Regions from separate parts of the Ensifer sp. GW101-20A05 genome, predicted to be linked through region 1. Evidence: riboswitches for the same ligand, from Rfam matches in the RefSeq annotation. Region 1 holds a riboswitch; each other region holds the start of a gene.
What was found. A riboswitch is a leader RNA that binds a small molecule or an ion and turns the genes downstream of it on or off. The one in region 1 is predicted to bind cobalamin.
Positions count from the first base shown of each region.

Region 2: it holds a riboswitch for cobalamin, as region 1 does, so the genes downstream of both, AC070A_RS00840 (DUF1636 family protein) here and nrdH (glutaredoxin-like protein NrdH) in region 1, are expected to answer to the same signal.
Region 3: it holds a riboswitch for cobalamin, as region 1 does, so the genes downstream of both, AC070A_RS03330 (CbtB domain-containing protein) here and nrdH (glutaredoxin-like protein NrdH) in region 1, are expected to answer to the same signal.
Region 4: it holds a riboswitch for cobalamin, as region 1 does, so the genes downstream of both, AC070A_RS13265 (aromatic ring-hydroxylating oxygenase subunit alpha) here and nrdH (glutaredoxin-like protein NrdH) in region 1, are expected to answer to the same signal.

Region 1 covers NZ_JBWKZT010000002.1:146,396-151,406, reverse strand. Annotated here, with positions in the region: gene nrdE (class 1b ribonucleoside-diphosphate reductase subunit alpha) at 25-2,178, opposite strand; gene nrdI (class Ib ribonucleoside-diphosphate reductase assembly flavoprotein NrdI) at 2,148-2,564, opposite strand; gene nrdH (glutaredoxin-like protein NrdH) at 2,577-2,798, opposite strand; cobalamin riboswitch at 3,197-3,422, opposite strand; gene AC070A_RS05755 (hypothetical protein) at 3,712-4,191, opposite strand; gene AC070A_RS05750 (LysR substrate-binding domain-containing protein) at 4,153-5,011, shown strand, end outside.
Region 2 covers NZ_JBWKZT010000001.1:158,625-163,635, forward strand. Annotated here, with positions in the region: gene AC070A_RS00825 (FecCD family ABC transporter permease) at 43-1,110, opposite strand; gene AC070A_RS00830 (ABC transporter substrate-binding protein) at 1,114-1,911, opposite strand; gene AC070A_RS00835 (ABC transporter ATP-binding protein) at 1,838-2,782, opposite strand; gene AC070A_RS00840 (DUF1636 family protein) at 2,943-3,356, opposite strand; cobalamin riboswitch at 3,462-3,677, opposite strand; gene AC070A_RS00845 (DUF1330 domain-containing protein) at 3,893-4,186, shown strand; gene aspT (aspartate-alanine antiporter) at 4,708-5,011, shown strand, end outside.
Region 3 covers NZ_JBWKZT010000001.1:658,239-663,249, reverse strand. Annotated here, with positions in the region: gene AC070A_RS03350 (DUF1194 domain-containing protein) at 1-326, opposite strand, end outside; gene AC070A_RS03345 (glucoamylase family protein) at 484-1,791, shown strand; gene AC070A_RS03340 ((2Fe-2S)-binding protein) at 1,788-2,636, shown strand; gene AC070A_RS03335 (CbtA family protein) at 2,688-3,485, opposite strand; gene AC070A_RS03330 (CbtB domain-containing protein) at 3,680-3,856, opposite strand; cobalamin riboswitch at 3,899-4,161, opposite strand; gene AC070A_RS03325 (TetR/AcrR family transcriptional regulator) at 4,160-4,852, opposite strand; gene AC070A_RS03320 (NAD(P)H-binding protein) at 4,956-5,011, shown strand, end outside.
Region 4 covers NZ_JBWKZT010000004.1:291,309-296,319, reverse strand. Annotated here, with positions in the region: gene AC070A_RS13270 (FAD-binding oxidoreductase) at 1-1,082, opposite strand, end outside; gene AC070A_RS13265 (aromatic ring-hydroxylating oxygenase subunit alpha) at 1,084-2,328, opposite strand; cobalamin riboswitch at 2,433-2,641, opposite strand; gene AC070A_RS13260 (DUF6656 family protein) at 2,955-3,554, shown strand; gene AC070A_RS13255 (L-threonylcarbamoyladenylate synthase) at 3,634-4,608, shown strand; gene AC070A_RS13250 (FAD-binding oxidoreductase) at 4,753-5,011, shown strand, end outside.

The DNA of each region.
Region 1 (5,011 bases):
GGGGCACTTAATGGGAACGCGGCGCTACAACGCGCAGGAAACGCAGCCCTGGACCTGCGTGCCCTCAAGCGCCATCTGGCGAAGGCGGATGTAGTAGATCGTCTTGATGCCCTTCTTCCAGGCGTGGATCTGCGCGCGGTTTATGTCGCGCGTCGTCGCCGTGTCGCGGAAGAACAGGGTCAGCGACAGGCCCTGGTCGACATGCTGGGTCGCAGCCGCATAGGTGTCGATGATCTTCTCCGGCCCGATCTCGTAGGCGTCCTGGTAATATTCGAGGTTGTCGTTGGTCATGAAGGCGGCCGGATAGTAGACGCGGCCAATCTTGCCTTCCTTGCGGATCTCGATCTTCGAGACGATCGGGTGGATCGAGGAGGTCGAGTGGTTGATGTAGGAGATCGAGCCCGTCGGCGGCACCGCCTGGAGGTTCTGGTTGTAGAGGCCGCCTTGCGTGACCGCCTGTTTCAGTTCCAGCCAATCGTCCTGCGTCGGGATGCGGATGCCGGCCGCTTCGAACAGGCCCTTCACCTTCTCCGTCGCCGGCAGCCATTCGGCTTCGGTGTATTTGTCGAAATATTCGCCTGACGCGTATTTCGAGTTCTCGAAGCCCTTGAAGGTCACGCCCTTCTCGACCGCCAGCCGGTTGGATGCGCGGATGGCGTGATAGGTCACCGTGTAGAAATAGATGTTGGTGAAATCGATGCCTTCCTCGGAGCCGTAGAAGACGCGCTCGCGGGCGAGGTAGCCGTGCAGGTTCATCTGGCCAAGGCCGATCGCGTGGCTGTCGTCATTGCCCTTCTCGATCGAAGGCACGGAAGAGATGTGGCTCATTTCGGAGACGGCGGTGAGCGCGCGGATCGAGGTCTCGATCGTCTGGCCGAAATCCGGACTGTCCATCGCCGCGGCAATGTTCAGCGAGCCGAGATTACAAGAGATATCCTTGCCCATCTTTGCGTAGGAGAGGTCGTCGTTGAATTCGCTCGCCTCGCTCACCTGCAGGATTTCCGAGCAGAGGTTGCTCATGGTGATGCGCCCGGCGATCGGGTTCGCCCGGTTCACCGTGTCCTCGAACATGATGTAGGGGTATCCGCTCTCGAACTGGATTTCGGCAATGATCTGGAAGAAATCGCGCGCCTTGATCTTCCGCTTGCGGATACGAGCATCCTCGACCATCTCGCGGTACTTCTCCGTCACCGAAATTTCGGTCAGCGGCACGCCGTAGACGCGCTCCACGTCATAGGGCGAGAACAGATACATGTCCTCGTTGTTGCGGGCGAGCTCGAAGGTGATGTCCGGGATGACGACGCCGAGCGACAGCGTCTTGATGCGGATCTTTTCGTCGGCATTTTCCCGCTTGGTATCGAGGAAGCGCATGATGTCCGGGTGGTGGGCATGCAGATAAACAGCACCTGCCCCTTGGCGGGCGCCAAGCTGGTTGGCATAGGAGAAGCTGTCTTCAAGCAGTTTCATGACAGGGATGATGCCGGAGGACTGGTTCTCGATCTGCTTGATCGGCGCGCCCATCTCTCTGATGTTGGTGAGCGACAGCGCCACGCCACCGCCGCGCTTGGAGAGCTGCAATGCGGAATTGATCGCGCGGCCGATGCTCTCCATGTTGTCCTCGACCCGCAGCAGGAAGCAGGAGACGAGCTCGCCGCGTTGCTTTTTACCGGCATTGAGGAAGGTCGGCGTCGCCGGCTGGAAACGCCCGGAAATGATCTCATCGACGAGATCGCGGGCAAGTCCCTCGTTGCCGCGCGCCAGTGTCATGGCCACCATGCAGACGCGATCCTCGTAGCGCTCCAGGTAGCGCTTTCCGTCAAAGGTCTTCAGCGTATAGGACGTGTAGTATTTGAACGCGCCGAGGAAGGTCGGGAAGCGGAACTTCTTCCCATAGGCGTGGTCATAGAGATCGCGGACGAAGTTGAAGGAATACTGGTCGAGAACCTGCTGCTCGTAGTAGCCCTCGGTCACCAGATAATCGAGCTTCTCCCTGAGGTTATGGAAGAAGACCGTGTTCTGGTTGACGTGCTGGAGGAAGTATTGTTTCGCCGCCAGCCGGTCTTTGTCGAGCTGGATCCGTCCCTCTTCATCATAGAGGTTCAGCATTGCGTTCAGCGCATGATAGTCCAGCGCCGCTTCCGTCGCCTTCAGGGGGCGTTCGAGTGTTGAGACGTCCAAAATCGTTCCATCCCGTTTCTGACATTGGCGACGTCCTCCTCTGTTCCGAGAAGCTCGAACCGGTAGAGGTAGGGCACCTGGCACTTGGCCGCGATGACGTCGCCGGCGATCCCGTAGGTCGCGCCGAAATTGCTGTTGCCCGCAGCAATGACGCCGCGGATGTGAGAGCGGTTGCCCGCATCGTTGAGGAAGCGGATGACCTGTTTCGGCACCGCACCCCGGCCGTCATCGCCGCAATAGGTGGGCACGACCAACACGAAAGGCTCGGAAACCGTAAGTGAAGCCTTACTTTCTTTGAGCGGTATGCGCGCTGCGCGAAGGCCGAGCTTTTCGACGAAGCGATGGGTGTTTTCCGAGCGGCTGGAAAAATAGACGATCAGGCCCACCGCCCGTCTCCTCTAGGAAAGCGCGCTGATCTTGTCGGGGCGAAAACCCGCCCAGTGTTCGGGGCCGGCGACGACGACGGGAAGCTGCATGTAGCCGAGGCCCTTGACCGTTTCGAGCGCGTCTTGGTCGATGGAGATATCAATGACCTCGTAGTTGACGCCCTGGCGATCGAGCGCTCGGTAGGTCGCGGTGCATTGGACGCAGGCGGGCTTGCTGTAGACGGTAACGTTCATTTCTTCCTCGTTTGGTCGGCTGGATGAGAGCATGAGAAGGCGCACGGACACGCAGCCGCGATCCGGCGAAATGCAGGGCTGTCATGGCTGTGGCTCGCTCGGATCTGGACGCCCGGGCATGCCTCTTCGTCAGCTGCGCGGGAAACCGCGCCTCTTGATTGGCGAGCGATAGAATTTCAATGACGCGGACATGACTTCACCCCGAAGCTTTCGACAGGCTGCCGGGGAGATGTCGAGACGATCAGGCAGGCTCATCCTGCCGCACGACAGCGCCGTGCGTCCTATCAGACGCGCAAAGATCGCTGTAGCACTTCGATTTGCTGCATGTTTTTATCCTTAAATCGGCGACGATTTAAGGAAACATGCAGTAGACTCAACCCCTCCGGACACCCGCCCGTGGACGTTTGTTGCTCGAGGCAGGTCTCCTGGCTCACGGGTCTCAGCTTCCATCCCGACCTTCCCGAGGCCTCATGCCTCAGTGGTCCAATTCCGGACAGTCGCTCGCCGTCTACAGTTGCGGGGGCAGCTACGGCATAGCCTAGCGAAAACTCGCCGACGCACCGTATTCCCGTCTTAGCTACTCAATCCCTGCGAATCGAGAGAACCTCGAACACTAGATATAGTAGTTCATCGCAAATCTGCGTCAATAGGTTCGAGGTGCCCGAAGCCGGGGTGAGAAGGTGATTTCTTTCGCCGTGTGGATAACAAGGAGTAAACGGCGGGAGGCGGCGAAACCTGTGGGTGAAGAACTTCTCGGCTTTGAGCCCCGCGCTCGCTCCGTTGCGATCACTTGCGAAGGGGCTTCGGCACGCCGCTTTTAGAAACGCCACGCCGGATCTCTCCCGAATTCGGTCCGCGGGCTGGGAAGGTGGCAGATCACGATAACTGCGCTGTGTCTTGCCTCTGCGCTCCGTCAATCGCAGAGCGACATGCTTATGTCTTTGTTTTCTCCGGGCTGGGCTCGAGGCGAAGCCCTTGCCATTTGCGGCGCGTCGCCGCAATCCCGCTCCGGCGAGGGCGGTGACCTGCGCGGATTGTCGTCCTTCGGCCAATGCCAAGGATCGGCACCATCGCCGACGCGCGCCCGGATGGTCTCCTGATCTCGCGTCAGCCCGATATCCTTCAGCTGGAATTCGCTGAACGTATCGATGGCGATGATTGGGTTGAGTGCGTTGCCGGCCCAGTTCAGGGCATGAAGGATCGTTGATCGCACTGCGCTAAGCATTGCTATCCTCTTTGTTTTTGCTGTTGTGTTCACGAAAAAAGTGAGGATTTTTGCTGCTTCGCGCAAAGCGATTTCTCGCATGCTGGCATAAAGAATGCTTATCTCAGGGCCATGAGCAAGATTCCTCCCATGAGTGCCGTGCGCGCCTTCGAAGCGGCCGCCAGACATCTGAGCTTCACCCGCGCCGCCGACGAGCTCGGCATGACGCAGGCGGCGGTCAGCTACCAGATCCGGCTGTTGGAGGAGCGCATCGGCACGCCGCTCTTCGTTCGTCTTCCGCGCGAGGTTCGGCTGACGGCGGCCGGGCGGCAGCTGGCGCCGAAGGTGACGGAAGCGATCGACCTTCTCGGGGCGGCCTTCTCGGAGATTGCCGACAAGACCGAACACCACCTGCACATTTCCGTGCTGCCGACCGTCGTGTCGAGCTGGCTCGGCCAGCGGCTCGCCTCGTTCCAGACGGCCCATCCGAACATCAGCATCCGGGTGCACATGTCGACCGAGCTGATCGACTTCAAGCGTGACGCCATCGATCTCGTGGTGCGCAGCGGCAACGGCGACTGGCCCGGCAACGACGTGTTCCCGCTTTTCCCTATCGATTACATGCCGGTCTGCACGCCGTCTTTCATGGAGAAGCACCAGCTCAGGCATCCCTCGGACGTCCTGCGTGTACGGCGCTTCGGCAACGCCAGCTGGTGGCGGCGATGGATGATCGAAACCGGGGTGGAGCCACCGGCGAGCAACGGTACCGAACTGATCTTCGACGTCCAGGCGATGGACGTCACGACGACTTTGAACGACCATGGCATCGCGATTGCCGTTTCAACCTTCCTGATGGACGAACTGAAGAGCGGCAGGCTCATCCGGCCCTTCGACCATGTGGTAAGAGATGGTCGCGCCTATTGGCTGGTCTATCCGCAGAGCAGCAGGCGGCAGAAAAAGATCCAGGCTTTTCGCGATTGGATTATTGCCGAGGCCGACGCATCGAATG
Region 2 (5,011 bases), on a different contig from region 1:
GGACCGGCCCATTTCCATGCATGCCCAATGTCGATGCACGCCTTACGCGCGCCGCGTGAGGATGGCAACAAAGGCGATGCCGCCGACAATGCCGGTAACGACGCCGATCGGCATGTCCTCCGGCGCCATGATGACGCGGGCCACGAGGTCGGCCATGATCAGCGTCAAGGCGCCAAAGAAGGCCGAGAACGGGATGACCCGGACATTGTCGCTGCCGGCAAAGAGCCGCACGAAATGCGGCACCATCAGCCCGACGAAGCCGATCGCTCCGGAAAAGGCCACCATGACCCCGGTCAGGAGCGCGGTGACGACGAAGAGCGTCAGACGGAAGCGGCGCACGGGAATGCCGAGCGTCATCGCCGTCTCGTCGCCCATGGCAAGCGCGTTGATTTCCCGCGATCGGACGACCAGCCAGCCGAGCGAGACTGACAGCACGAGCGCCGGATAGATGAGATGCGGCCATTGCGCCAGGCCAAGGCCGCCGAGCATCCAGAAGATCACCGTGTGCGTCGCCCGCGGATCCCCCAGGAAGATCATGAGATTGCCGATCGACGTCAGCACGAAGGCGACGGCGACGCCGGCAAGCACCAGGCGATCGGCACTGGTGCCTAGAGCGCGGGAAACGAAAGCGACCAGCACGGTTGCCAGCAGCGCGCCGCCAAAGGCAAAGAGCGGCACCGTGAGAAGACCGAGGATCATTCCGGTGTGGAGCAGTGCGACGATCGCCCCGAGCGCGCCGCCCGAGGAGACGCCGAGCAGATGCGGATCGGCAAGCGGATTGCGCGTGACCGATTGCAGCACGGCGCCTGTCAGCGCCAATCCGGCGCCGACAAGCCCCGCCAGCATGACCCGCGGCAGGCGCACGTCCCAGACGATGCTTTCGCGCCCCGCCGACCAGAAGGCCTCGACGCTGCCGGGCGCGAGCTTGCTGGCGACGATCGACCAGACGGTGGTTACCGGGATCGGCGCCGAGCCGAGCGACACGCCCACGGTCACAGTCAGAAGAAGCAAAAGCAGCGCCGCGAACACCCCGACCCCGCCGCGGATCGCCCGAACGGAGAGAACCCGCGAAACGGTAGCGGGACCAGGCGACGTATCCTCAGCCAGCATCGGTTACAGGCCTTCGCCGTGAAAGACCTCGGCGAGCCGGGCAATGGCGTCGATGTTGCGCGGCCCCGGCGTCGCCTCGACATAATCGAGGACCACGAAGCGGTCGTTTTTCACCGCATCGATATTGGCGAAGGCCGGATTGTTCTTCATGAAGGCAATCTTGTCCTCGGCCTTCACCTCGCCGTAGTTGACGATCACCACGACCTCCGGATTGCGATCGATCACCGGCTCCCAGGAGACCTCCACCCAGCTCTTGTCGACGTCGTCCATGATGTTGGCGCCACCGGCCGCCTCGATCATCGCCGTCGGGATGCCGAAGCGGCCGGATGTGAAGGGCTTTTCTTCGCCGGAATCATAGACGAAGACGCGCGTCGGCTTTTCGCGGCCGGCATTTGCCTCGGTGATCGCGGCCAGTTGGCGGCGGTAGCCGTCGACCAGCGCCTCGGCGCGATCCTCGACCCCGAAGATGCGGCCGAGGTTGAGGAGATCGACGAACATGTCGTCCATCGTAGGCTTTTCCCTGGCCATGACATGGATGCAGGATTCGGTCAGTTCGTAGACGCCGATCTTGAACGGCGCCAAGGTCTCGGGCGTCACCTCGCCGCCGACCTTCATGCCGTAGTTCCAGCCGGCGAAGAAGAAATCGGCGTCGGCGTTGAGGAGCACTTCCTTGGTCGGATATTTCTCCGCAAGCTCCGGCAGTTCCTTGACGCCCTCGCGCAGCTTTTCATCCAGCGTCTTCCAGCCGGAAACGCCGGTGTAGCCGACCATGTGGTCCTGCAGTTTCAGCGCCAGCATCATCTCGACCAGATTGACGTCGTTGGCGATCGCCCGCTTCGGCGCGGCATCGAAGGTCACCTCGCGGTTGCAGCTCTTGACGGTGACCGGATAGGCGAGCGCCGGCACAGCAGTGGCGATGAGAAACAGGAAGGCAGAGGAGGCAATGTTGATCTTCATGAAATGGATCCCGAGGAAGTGAAAAGGAGAAACGGGCGGTGCCGGCAACGGCGGTGCTGTGGGCGGTGGCGGTGACACCGAAGGCGGAGGACAGCGCCCGCGGGCTCAGCACCGCGTCGGGTGTGCCAAAGGCGGTGAGCCGCCCCGCCGTCACGATCGCCACGTCAGTCGCGAATTCGGCGGCGAGATTGATGTCGTGCAGCGTCGATACGATCGTCAGCTTCAGCGTCTGCAAGAGCTCGAGGATTTCGAGCTGGTGGCGGATGTCGAGATGGTTGGTCGGCTCATCGAGGATGATGATGCGCGGCTCCTGGGCAAGCGCCCGGGCAATCAGCACCCGCTGTTTCTCGCCGCCCGAGAGCGTCGAGAACTGGCGGCCGGCCAGATGGGCGAGATCGAGATGGGAGAGCGCGTGCTGCACGCGCTCACGGTCGGTGTCCGTCCAGCCGTTGAGCCCCTCCCGCCGCGGGATGCGGCCCATCATCACCACGTCGCGCACGCTGAAGGGAAAATCGCCGGGCATTTCCTGAAGCACGACGGCGATCGTTTTCGCCGCTTCGCGCGCCGAGGTCGACCAGAGGTCGACGCCGTCGACCTCGATGCGGCCCGCATTCGGCTGCACCGCCCGGTAAAGGCAGCGCAGAAGCGAGGTCTTGCCGGCCCCGTTCGGCCCGAGGATCGCAAGCCGGCTGCCCGCCTCGATCGCGAAGTCCATGTCGTCGACCAGCTTCAACCCCGGGCGCGGCCCCCAGCAAAGCCCCTTAACGCGAAGGGCGGCTCCTGTTGCGGTGCAGGTCATGGTCTGATCCCACCCCGGCAGCGCCACGCGTCCATCCCCGACGCACCAAACGCGCTTGAGCGCATGCGTGTCGCACTCATTGGAAATGGCCCGCAACGTCTTCGGAGACGAGCATGGCCGCCGGGATGCGGGCGAGCGTCTTGCCCTTCAGTCCGCGCGGCCGTTCGGCAGCCCGCGTCATGCCGTCGCCGCGCTCCACATAGGTGGCGGCAAAGCGGACGAGATCGTCGATGTCCTCTTCCGGCGAAATGTCGCCAAAGAGATAGGTCGCCTTGCCCGTCGCCTGGAAGGCGATGGTGCAGGGGCGCGTGCATGCCGCCATGCAGACCGTGCCGGCAATCGAGAAATCACTATCGAGCGGCGCGCCGAGGGCGGCAATGCTGCGGTTGAGCCGCTTTATCAGCTCGGCGCCCGGCATGCAGGGGCCGCCGGTAAAGCGGCAATCGGTGCAGACCGTTATCTTATGCTGTCTTGAAGTCGGCTCAGCCATTCTCTCTCTCCGCCGGACTGACGGCAAGAGATGGCGAAGCGGCAGGGTGACGGAAAACCGTCGCGCGAAAGCCAGTTCTTTTCCATCGGAACACCCCGTCCGTTGTGGTTGATCGGTTCGATGGCAGGTCTCCTGGCTCGCGGGTCGCGGCGCATCCACGTCTTCCCGGCCTTTGGCCAGTGACATGGTGTGAATGCGCTGTCCGCTCACAGTTGCGGGGGCAGCCACGGTTTCGGTCCCGTCAGGGTCGTCCGTTCCGTGTTCCCTTTTCAGCCGCTTCCGCATTGTCGCGGACGCAGCACCATCGCGCTCTTCCTCGCATGAATCGGCAGCGGATACAACCGATGGGGTTGGGCGGCCGGGATCTATCAACATGCGGCGTTTCGTCATGTACCGACTGTTATAAAATAACATAACAACAATCAACAAGGAAATGATCCTAAGTCACCCTGCCGGCCGCCGCGGGCGAGAGTCTCGCCTGACGGCGACGACCGGCGTATCCTTGCTCCTTGGCTTGTCGGGAAAGGAGCTCTGCCATGGCTGCCTATTTGATCGCCGATGTCGATATCACCGATGCAGCGACCTTCGAGGAATACAAAAGAGAGGTGCCGGCGACGGAGGCCCGCTATGGCGGGCGTTATCTCGGCCGCGGTGGCGCAACCCGGGTGCTTGAAGGCGACTGGGAACCGCACCGGCTCGTCATCCTTGAGTTCCCGGACATGCAAGCCTTGCTCTCCTGGTACCAATCGCCGGACTATCAGCGCCTGAAGGCGATCCGTGAGCGCTGTGCCAGGACACGGATCATAGCACTCGAAGGCGTCGCCATCTGAAGCGGAGCGCAAGACTGGCCGCAATTGCCGGCCTTGCTCGTGAAACGAACGGATGAGCGCCCCCGTCACTTCAAGCTTCGCGGCGCGCGGATGAAGCAACTGCGGGGGCATGTGCTCCGGGTCCATCGACATGCGGCGTTTCGTCATGTCCATCCGTTATGCGATAACATAGAAATACAATGCCAGAGTTGAATAGCCGGCGAAATCCGCCGTAGTGGGACCGTGTGCCTTCATCGGGACCGGCGCGCCGCCGCCCTCCCGAACTTGCCTTCGCACGACCGCCCGACCCGACGCTTTCGGACCGATGCCGCGCAGCGCTCATCAGCCCCCACTGGCCGCAAAAGCCAGAAATTTAACGTACGTTACGCTCACGTAACCCCAAGGCCGTTGAGAAAATCAGCAGCCGAAGCGACAATTGCCAAAGCTAGGATTGGGCATCGACAAGCCACCGATAAAATCAACTTAGCCGCGCAAGTCCCGAAATGAAGTGATGGCAACGCAACTTTCTACAGGGGATGGCAGTGAATCCAATTGACTTCTTCGTCGAGACGCTTCGGACCTATCCGCCGGTCGCCGTCTTCCTCGCCCTCGGCATCGGTTTCCTGATCGGGCCCATCAAGGTCGCGGGGTTCAATCTCGGAAACGTCACCGCTACGCTTCTGGCGGGTGTTCTCATCGGGCAGCTGGGCATCCAGGTTTCCGGTGATCTGAAGTCCACCTTGTTCCTGATCTTCCTGTTCGCCGTCGGCTACGGTGTCGGCCCGCAATTCGTGCGCGGCTTGAGCACCGATGGGCCGAAACAGATTGCCTTTGCGCTGTCTGTCC
Region 3 (5,011 bases), on a different contig from region 1:
GCCTCGATCAGCTTGGCAAAGGCATCGGCGTCGGCGGCGGTGGAGATCACTTGCCAGGCGACGACGGAGGATTCGTTAACCGTTCCGGCCCATTCGAAATAGCCGATGGCGATCTTGCCCAGTTGCCCGCTTGCGACCGCATCGAGGAAATCGCGGTGCCGGAGCGCCTCCACGTAACCGGCGCGCTGGATGCGCGCCTCGTCCAGATCCATCGAGCCGGACATGTCGACGGCCAGGATCAGTTCGACATCGACATCCGTCGACGCGGCGGTCGATGGGCTCGGGCCACCACTCAATGAGAGGATCAACGCCAACACGCTCAACATCGCTTCAACCAGTCATTGCGCGCGGTCAGATTAGAAGAATGTAACACAGGATTGGATTTCGGCGACCATTTGGGTGTAGCTGGCCTTCAACAAAGAGTGATTTGCCGGCGTTAGCCCAGAAGTACTGATGACTGGGGCCAGGGTCCGGAAGGGCTGAATGCTGAAACAGACGGAAAATGCCGAGCTATTTCAAACCGATGGCCTGCAGAAGGCGGCGTTCGGATACTTCCTCGATCACGCCGATCCGGCTACCGGATTGATCGCGGACACGTCGCTGCCGGGCGCGCCGTCGAGTATTGCGGCGACCGGTTTCGGCCTTTCCTGTTATCCCATCGGCGTCGAGCGCGGGTGGATTTCGCGCCGCGAGGCGATCGGGCGGGTGTTGACCACGCTACGCTTCCTGGCCGAGAGCCCGCAGTCGCGCGACCAGCGGGCGAGCGGCTATCGCGGCTTCTACTATCACTTTCTCGATATGCGGACCGGCGAGCGCACCTGGAGCAGCGAGCTCTCGACCGTCGATACGGCGCTGCTGATCGCCGGATGCCTGACCACCTCCGCTTATTTCTCCGGCGAGGACACGGGGGAATGCGAGATCCGCACGCTCGCCGAAAGGCTCTATGCTCGCGTGGATTGGCGCTGGGCGTTGAACCGCAGTGACACACTGACGATGGGCTGGCGCCCGCCCGGCCGGTTCCTGAAGCATCGCTGGCGTGGGTACAGCGAGGCGCTGCTGCTCTATGTGCTGGCGCTCGGGGCGCCCGATCATGCGATCGAGCCGGAGCACTACGCCGCCTTTACGGAGGGTTACGACTGGATCGCGGCTGACGGCGGGCCCCATCTCCATGCGGCGCCGCTGTTCATCCACCTGTTCCCGCAGGCCTGGCTTGACCTTCGCGGTCTCGGCGATCGGCCGATGCGCGAAAGGGGGACGGATTACTTCGAGAATACCCGGCGCGCCATCGCGCTGCAGCGCGACCATGCGTGGCGAAATCCCGGTGGCTTCGCCGGCTATGGCGAACGCCTCTGGGGGATCAGTGCCTGCCATGCGCCACGCGGCCGGCTGCGCCTCAAGGACGGACGCTGGCAGCGGCTTTTGGGCTACGTCAACCGCGGCGCACCCTTCGGTCCGGATGACGGCACGCTCGTGCCCTGGGCTGCAGCGGCCTGTCTGCCTTTCGATCCGGATGCGTCCCTATCGGCCCTCGGCCATGTCGCGGCCGGCTATCCCGGGCTGCTGAGAGAGGGGCGCTTTCCGGGCGGCTTCAATCCGAGCCTTCCAGGCCAGGGGCCCGCGGGTTGGATCGACGAGCGTGTCGTCGGCCTTGACCAGGGGCTCGTCGTGATGATGATCGAGAATTGGCGGAGCGGCTTCGTCTGGGAGCTGACACGCAGCCTGCCGGCGATCCGGCGCGGTCTTGAGCGCGCGGGATATGAGGGCGGCTGGCTGGCGACGGAGACGGCATGAATTCGAGAGATCACCAGCGGATGGCGCAGACGGTCGAGGGATATTCACCGCAGGCGCAGGCGGTGGTCGAGCGGTTGCACGCCCAGTTCCCCGACGCCGGTGTCTCGCTCGGGCCGGCGGACAGTGCCTTCAGCGCACCGGCCGCCTTCTGGGCCGCTGGCGGGGCCGGGATCGAGGAGAGCCTTGCCTATCAGGACTTTTTCGCAATCGGCATGACGGACCGGATCCGGGCGGCACATCTGATCGCCTTCTACAGCCGCCAGCTGAGCGTGGTTCTCGGCGCGCTCTATCTTGGCGCAGGTCTTCAGGCGCAGATCGCCGGCATTCGCTTCGAAGACTGGACCCGCCTCCACCAAGACCGGGAAGTTGCCGGCAAGCGTTATCATTTCCGCCTCGGTCTGGCGGAAGGGCCGCAGCATGCCGAAGGCATCAGCGCTTTCGAGCGCGGCTTCACGGCCCATCTGGCGCCGGTCATCGCGGTCCTGAAAAAGCGCACCGGGCTTTCTTCCGGGGCGCAGTGGCGGCTGGCAGCGGATTCCCTTGCCGGAGCGTTCCTGGAGATCGGTCGCGCGATCGGTGACGAGGCGCGCGGCATGGCCGAGGCGCTTGCGATCGTCAAGCGGCGGGGCTCGCGGTTGTTCTCGGAAGAGCTCTGCTACGAGGAGATCTCCGCGGTCGATCCGGCAAGCGGCGCGCAACTGTCGCGCCAGTATCGGATCCGTTGCGGCTGTTGTCTTTATTTCCGAACGGAGGGTGGCAGCTTCTGCGATACTTGCGTCCTGCTCGAGCCGGACGATCGCCGCGCGCGGCTGGCCGCGCATCTCATGCAAAACGGCGGGGCCTGAACCCCGCCGTCGTTTGTTCAGGTGCCCACGGGGGGGGCGTGATCGGCCGGATCAGTTTGCTCTCGCGAAACGCTCGTTGATGAAGCCGGAGACGACGCCGAGCACGATCCAGAAGGCGAGCGTGGTGGCGAGTGCGGCAACCGCAAACTCGGCGCCGAGCACGGCCGGGACGTTGCTGGAAATGTCTAATGGCTGCGGCGCGCCGTAGACGTGCGGCGCGGCGATCAACGCGAGGCCGACGACCTTGGACACGATTTCTTCGCGCAGCACCACCAGATAGAGGCCGACGGCCGAAAGGGCGACGGTTGCCAGCCACCAGGTCTGGCGGTCGCCAAGTTCGGCGGCCGGGAAACCCGGCAGTTCCGGCGGCAGGCCGATCGCCGGCAGCATGTGCACGGCAAGCCAGCCGCAGGCGCCCCAGAGCGCGCCGTTCCTGAGCGTGATCGGATAGCCGATCACCAGGCTGACACCGGCCAAGAGCAGGCCGAAGCCGGAGCCGGTGACGAGATTGGCGATGAGCGTGCCGGAGAACCGGCTCATGCCGAACATGATGCCGCCTTCCTCGTGTTCGCCCTCATGCGCATAGGCCGGCGTGATCGGCGAAAGCGTGTCGAGCAGGGCGCCAAGCGGCGAGACCGCCTTCAGCGACGAATGCTGGTCGTGACCCTCGGCGGCGGGTTGCGTCGTTCCAGGCTGTGCAGCGGGCTGTTCGGTTGCGGCCGGAGCCTCGCCTTCGAATTCCTCCGCATGCAGGATCAGCGGGGTTACCCTAAGTTCCTGGGCGCCGGTCATGAAGACACCGGCAATCAGTCCGGCCACGATCGCGGCCAGAAGCGTTCTGACAATCATCTTGAATTCCCTCGATAACGGCAAAACCCACGCGCTGCGGCGTGGTTTGCAAGCCTTCCCGTTCTGTCATGCGGACGGCCGTTGCGCGCCGGACGAACCGGCATGCACAAACACCGACATCCGGCACAGGCCGGATGCGTTCATGTCCGCAGACACTTCGATGCGGAACGTGAGTTACGTTCCGGAACATCGTCTTAGTGGCAGGGGAAGCCGTAGGAGTGGCGGGTGTCGTGCGCGGTGTCGTGCAGCACTGCCGAGTTGGCAAGGCCGGCGCCGAAGACGAGGAATGCGCCGATGAAGAGCGCGATGACGCCAGCGGTCAGACGATCGCTGAGGGAGAGCGGAATGCTCGAAACAGTAGACGTAGCCATGACAACCTCCGTGATGGCATCGGGAAATTCCCGGTGTGGGCCCTATGCCCGTATCGAGTGGCAGGTTTCCTGGCTCACGGCGCTGGGCGGGAAGCCCTGGATCAGCCTCGCCTTCCCAGATCGACCACCCTCTCGTGGTCTCTTCCAGTGGCTTCTTCCGGATCGCTCCGGAATGGCAGATCGACGTCGCTCTACAGTCGCGGGGTCGGCCGTGATGTGAATGCCCAGCATGGGTCCATCCGTCACGTTCCCGTTTACTCCCGAAACACGTTCGTGTCCCGGGAACCAATCGATCTCTGATGATTAGGATCGCACCCCTAATATGTCAATTGGACTTGCGCCGCCGCCCGGTCCATCCGCGACAAAATCGCGGATGATCATGCGTTTATAGGCCTCGACGATGCGGTCGCCCTCGGCGCGATCGACCGACACCGCAAGCCGCATGGTGCAATCGCCGAGATGCATGATCAGGAAAGCGGCACTGTCGATGGTTTCGCGCGGGGTTTCGGGCACAAGCCGGGCCCAGACATCGGCAAGCAGTTTTCCGCCGGCGCGGCTTTGCAGAAGATCGATCTCGCGCAGCGCCTTGTCGGCCTGCATTGCCGACCAGATGTCGCGCATGACGGGCTCGGCCAGAAACATGTCGTAGTAGATGTCGAACAGCACCGAGAAAGCGTCGCGCAGTTCTGCGAGCGATGTGACCTTGGCAAGCTCGGCCGCGATGCACTCGTTGCACACGGCATTGTAGCGCTCGGCCAGCGTGCGCACGATCGCCGCCTTGTCGGGGAAGTACTGGTAGAGCGATCCGATCGAAATTCCAGCCTTTTCAGCAACTTCGCTCATGCGCATGGCGTCGCTGCCCTTTTCCTGAATGAGCGCCGTCGCGCAGGCTAGGATCTGTTCGACGCGCTCGCGGCTGCGTTTCTGGCTGGGTGTCCGGCGCAGGGCGGTTTCGTCTTCGGCGGGAACCGCGGATGGGCTTGTTTCTGTAATCATGAGTGATGCTCACATTTTGGCTTGACTCTTAAAATACGAGGATTTATCACATTTGCAAATGTGAGAGATGCTCATGTTTGTTGATGAACCTTAGGAGGAAACGATGTCTCAGAAAGTCACACTGGTTTTGGGCGGTACCGGCAAGACGGGGCGGCGGGT
Region 4 (5,011 bases), on a different contig from region 1:
TGGACATCTCCCAGCGGCCGCGAGCAGCAGGCGAGGATGTAGCCCTCGTCGACCTCGTCATCGAGAATACCGCCATTGTGGTTCATCTCGACCTCGCCCGCGACCTTCATCACCCGGCAGGTGCCGCAGATTCCGCCCTCGCAGGCAGCGCCGATCCTCACACCATTGGCACGCGCCGTCTGCAGGATCGTTTGGCCGGGTTTCGCCTCGACCTCCTTGCCGCTCATGGTGAAGGCGACCTTGGCCGCCTGAACCTCACCATCATCGCCGGCACCGGCGCGCACGGCGATCTCTTCCGCGGCAGGTGCTGCCGCCGGCTGGAAGCTCTCCTCGTGATAGCGGGCCATGTCGAAGCCGGCTGCCTTCAGCATCTCGCGCACACCGCGCATGAACGGTTCCGGACCGCAGCAGAACACCGTGCGCTCCTGGAAGTCGGGAGCGAGCAACGGTAGCTTGGCACCGTCGATGCGGCCGCGCAGGCCATGCCAGCCGTGACGCGCCTCGTGCCCCTCGACGATGAAGCCGAGGTTCAGCCCGGACATCTGTGTCGCCAGAACCTCGAGCTCCGAGCGAAACAGAAGGTCGTCCGGCCGGCGAGCACAGGAGATGAAGGTGACATCGGTCTCCGGCACGCAGTCGGCCATCCAGCGCGTCATCGACATCATCGGGGTGATGCCGGATCCGGCGGAGATAAACAGGTACTTTTCGCCGGGATGACGGACGAAGCTGAAATCTCCGAGCGGTCCAAAAGCCCGGAGCTTCATGCCCGGCTTCAGGTGATCGAACATCCAGCGGGTGCCGACGCTGTCGGCCTGCGCCTTCACCGTGACGGCAATCGACAGCGGTCGCGATGGCGTCGACGACAGGGTGTAGGTGCGCATGACCGGTTCGTCGGCGACCGGCAATTCGAGGGTGACGAACTGGCCGGGCAGATAACGAAACCAGGCGGGCTTCTCCGCACGGAAGGTGAAGGTCATGACATCGGCGGTTTCGACAACCGCCGATGTGCATTCGAGCATCTGCTGCCGGTCGATCCAGACATGCAGTTCGTCGAAATGATGGAAGGAGGACGCCATCTGCATGTCAGGCGACCTTTGAGAGCGGAGCCGCATCGCCCTGCAGGCGCTGCTCCATGAACTTGCAGTACCATTCGACGAACTGCATCACGCCACCCTCGTGCTCCGGCGAATACGGACCGGGCTCATAGGCCGGCGAGCGGATGCCGAAGGCATTTTCCTCGACGATCTGGCGATCCTGGTCGTTGGTCTCGGTCCAGACATGAGTCAGATCCTCGAGCGTGTAGTCGACACCTTCGACCGCGTCCTTGTGGACCAGCCACTTCGTTGTCACCTGCGTGAGTTCCGGCCCCAGCGGCAACACGCGGAAGGTGATGGCGTGATCCGAAAGCACGTGGTTCCAGGTCGTGGGGTAATGGAACATCAGGAGCGTGCCGATCTGCTTCTGCCTGACATCGGCCGACAGCGCCCTTTTTACGGCGGGCGCACCCGACATGGTGTAGCTTTCGGCATTATCGACCAGCGGCATGCGCGCGGCGCGGAACTGGCCGGTCGGCGACATCCGGAACTCGCTCGGCAGGCCCTCGGCCTCGCACTTCGCCCAATGGGCGGCAATCACCGGATCGTCCTTGGCGCCCTGCACCCCGGTCGCGGTCGGCGCTTCCGGATAGGTCCGGCAGAGTTCGGGGTGATTGGCGGCGCAGTGGTAGCACTCGCGGTTGTTCTCCCAGACGAGCTTCCAGTTGCCCTTTTCGATGATGGTGCTTTCGAAGGCGACCTTGGTCTCTCCCAGCCGGTGCGGCGCGAGGTAGGGGAATGCCAGCTCGCGGAAGGCGGCGAAATCCGCCGGCGTCTCCGACAGGTTGATGAAGATGTAGCCGCCGACCGTTTCGCAATGGATCTGCTTCAGGCTGTGGGCTGCCTTGTCGAAGTCTTCGCCCATCTGGCGTGCGAAGAGCAGCGAGCCGTCGAGCTCGTAGGTCCATTGATGATAGGGACAGACGAGCTTTGCCGAAGAGCCCTTGTGCTGCGTGCAGACGCGGGAGCCGCGGTGGCGGCAGGAGTTGTGGAGCGCGCGGATCGTGCCCTGGCGATCGCGGGTGATGACGACCGGATAGTCGCCGACCTGGACGGTGAAATAGTTGCCGGCCCGCGGGATTTCGCAATCGTGGCCGATGAACAGCCAATCCCGATACCAGATGTTTTCCAGGTCCTGCCGGTAATAGTCGGGGTCGATGTAGAAGGCCCGATCGAGGCTGTAGCCGTCACGCCGGCCCTTCAGCTTGCGAAGCATATCGGTCTTGGTATCCATGTCCTGTCCTCATGCGCCATGTTTCGGAGAGGCAGGACAGGAACCCGCATGGGCGCACGCCCATGCGTTTTAGGCTCCGATCCGGCTGCCCGCCGCAACCCGTTACGGTTATGTCTGTCAAGGCTGGTTTCCGGGCTCAGGAGCCGTCCTTCGAAGGACCAGCCCGGCGCCTTCCCGGACGGAAAACCGTCCAGTGGCCTTTTGCCGAGCCTTTCGCTCCACCACCGTTGCGGGGGCAGCGCCGGGATTTGACCGGCTTCCCAATTCTCCGCCTTCCCCTTTGGAAGACGACACCTTGAGTAAGGATATGTAAGCGCGGAAGGCGCCTCGGCAGGCGCCGGATAGCGACATTCAATTCCAGAATGACGACACGATCGAAACCGCCTTTTGGAAACGGATGCGAGAATTTTTCACTTTATAAACATATAGATAGATCAAAAATTGGGCAGATTCCGGCTTTTGTGACTGACATGACGCAGACACAGGAAGGCTTCGCCCGTTTGCGACATTCCCATGAATGTGCAGGGGCATCTTCCGCGAACGAAAGGAAATCCTTCATTAACCATAAGCCACTAGGCTTGCCGGCGGACGAAGATGTCCGGCAGGCAGATGGCACACTGACGATCATGGCAAAGTTCAGATATTACGACGCTGCGGCCGAGAAGCCGCCGGCGGTCATGCCGAAGACGGCCGTTCACACCGAGTTTCTGCGCACCGGCAGGATCAACCGCCGGCAATGGCTGCCGAGCGAGCGACGGTATCTGAGCTACGAAGAAGTCGCGGACAGGACCGGCAAGAAGCTCGCGACCGCCGGTGACACGACGCACAAGCGGATCAACGGCTTTCATGCCTCGATCCAGTTTCCCAAGCTGATTTTTCACCGCACGCTCGTCGGCAAGCCGCATCTCGGCTATTGCCATGTGACGGCGGCGCGGACGGCGGTCACGCCTTCCAAGGACATCACCTGGTCGTTCTACTTCGCCAATTTCTTCAGCGACCTTGGTGATGAGACGCATTTCTTCGACCGTATCCAGAGCGGCTATTCCCGCATGTATTTCGCGGTCGCGATCGAGCCGAACGCCGAAGACGGACAGATGGTCATCAACCGCAACGTCCGCGACAACGGGCTCCTCTTCCGCACGGACGACCCCAAGGTTGCTCTCAAGAACGTGCTGATGCTGGGTGCCCGGGACTCCGCGCTGCGCCGCATTATCCGCAGTCTCTGAGGCAGCAACCGAACGCCCCCAAAAAAATCGTTCTGTTTTCCCGGCACGTCCGTTAAGGAAGCGTCGGAAAGGAAACGGCATGGCAGAGATCATCGACACAGGCAGGGAACCGGACCGCGCGATCGAACGCGCCTGCGCCGTTCTTGCCGAAGGCGAACCGGTCGCCATTCCCACCGAAACCGTCTATGGCCTTGCCGCCGACGCCACCAATCCCGATGCGATCAGCCGCATCTACGAGATGAAGGGCCGGCCGCGCTTCAATCCGCTGATCTCGCATGTCTCCGACATGGCGATGGCCGAGGCCCATGTGCGCTTCGACCCGATTTCCCGACGCCTGGCGGAAACCTTCTGGCCCGGACCCCTGACGCTGATCTTGCCGCAGCGGCCCGATAGCAGCGTGCATGCGCTGGCCTCGGCCGGCCTCGACACGCTTGGCATCCGCATGCCCGACGGCTTTTCGCGCCGGGTGATCGCCCGCTTCGGGCGGCCGCTCGCAGCGCCCAGCGCCAACACCTCGGGCAAGATCAGCCCGACCAGTGCGGTCCATGTCGATGCGGATCTCGGCGAAAAGCTGAAACTGATCCTCGACGCAGGCCCGGCCGAAATCGGCTTGGAGTCCACGATCATCAAGGTCGATGGCGACGAGATCCGGCTGCTCCGCCCCGGCGGCCTCGATGCCGCAGAAATCGAGCGCCTGCTCGATCGTCCGGTGATCCGACCGGAAACGGCGGGAGCAACGATCGAGGCGCCGGGCATGCTGGCCTCCCACTACGCGCCCGGCGCGGCCGTCAGGCTCGATGTTGCCGATGTGCGTGCGGGCGAGGCCTTGATCCGCTACGGCGGCGGCCGGATCGCCGGCGAGGAACAGGCGGCCATCGTTCTCGATCTCAGCCCGACCGGAAATCTTCACGAAGCGGCAGCCAATCTCTTCGACTACATGAAGCGGGCCGACGCCAGCGGCGCTGCGACGATCGCCTTCGGGCCGATCCCTTCGGAAGGATTGGGAGAAGCGATCATCGACCGGCTGCAGCGTGCGGCGGCGCCGCGAGGGTGAGATCGCGTGCGGCTTCTCCTCCGCACCCCGCCCTCACCGGACGGCCGCGATTGCGGTTATGATCGCAGCCGATAGGAACCGAGGATCGTGTCTTCAGATCGACCGATCTGATAGCGCGCTCAAGCGCAGTGCGAAGGCAGACTCATGACGACCCTTCCCTCTCCTGAACTCATCGCCTCCTTCGTCGAGATCGTCGGCAGCGCCAATGCGGTCACCGCCGAAGCGGACAAGGCGCGCTATCTCGTCGAATCCCGCGGGCTCTTTCGCGGCACGACGCCGATGGTGCTTCGCCCCGGTTCGGTCGACGAAGTCTCTCGCATCATGAAACTCGCCAGCGCGACCCGCACCGCGATCGTACCGCAGGGCGGCAACACCGGCCACGTGGCCGGACAGATCCCGCGGG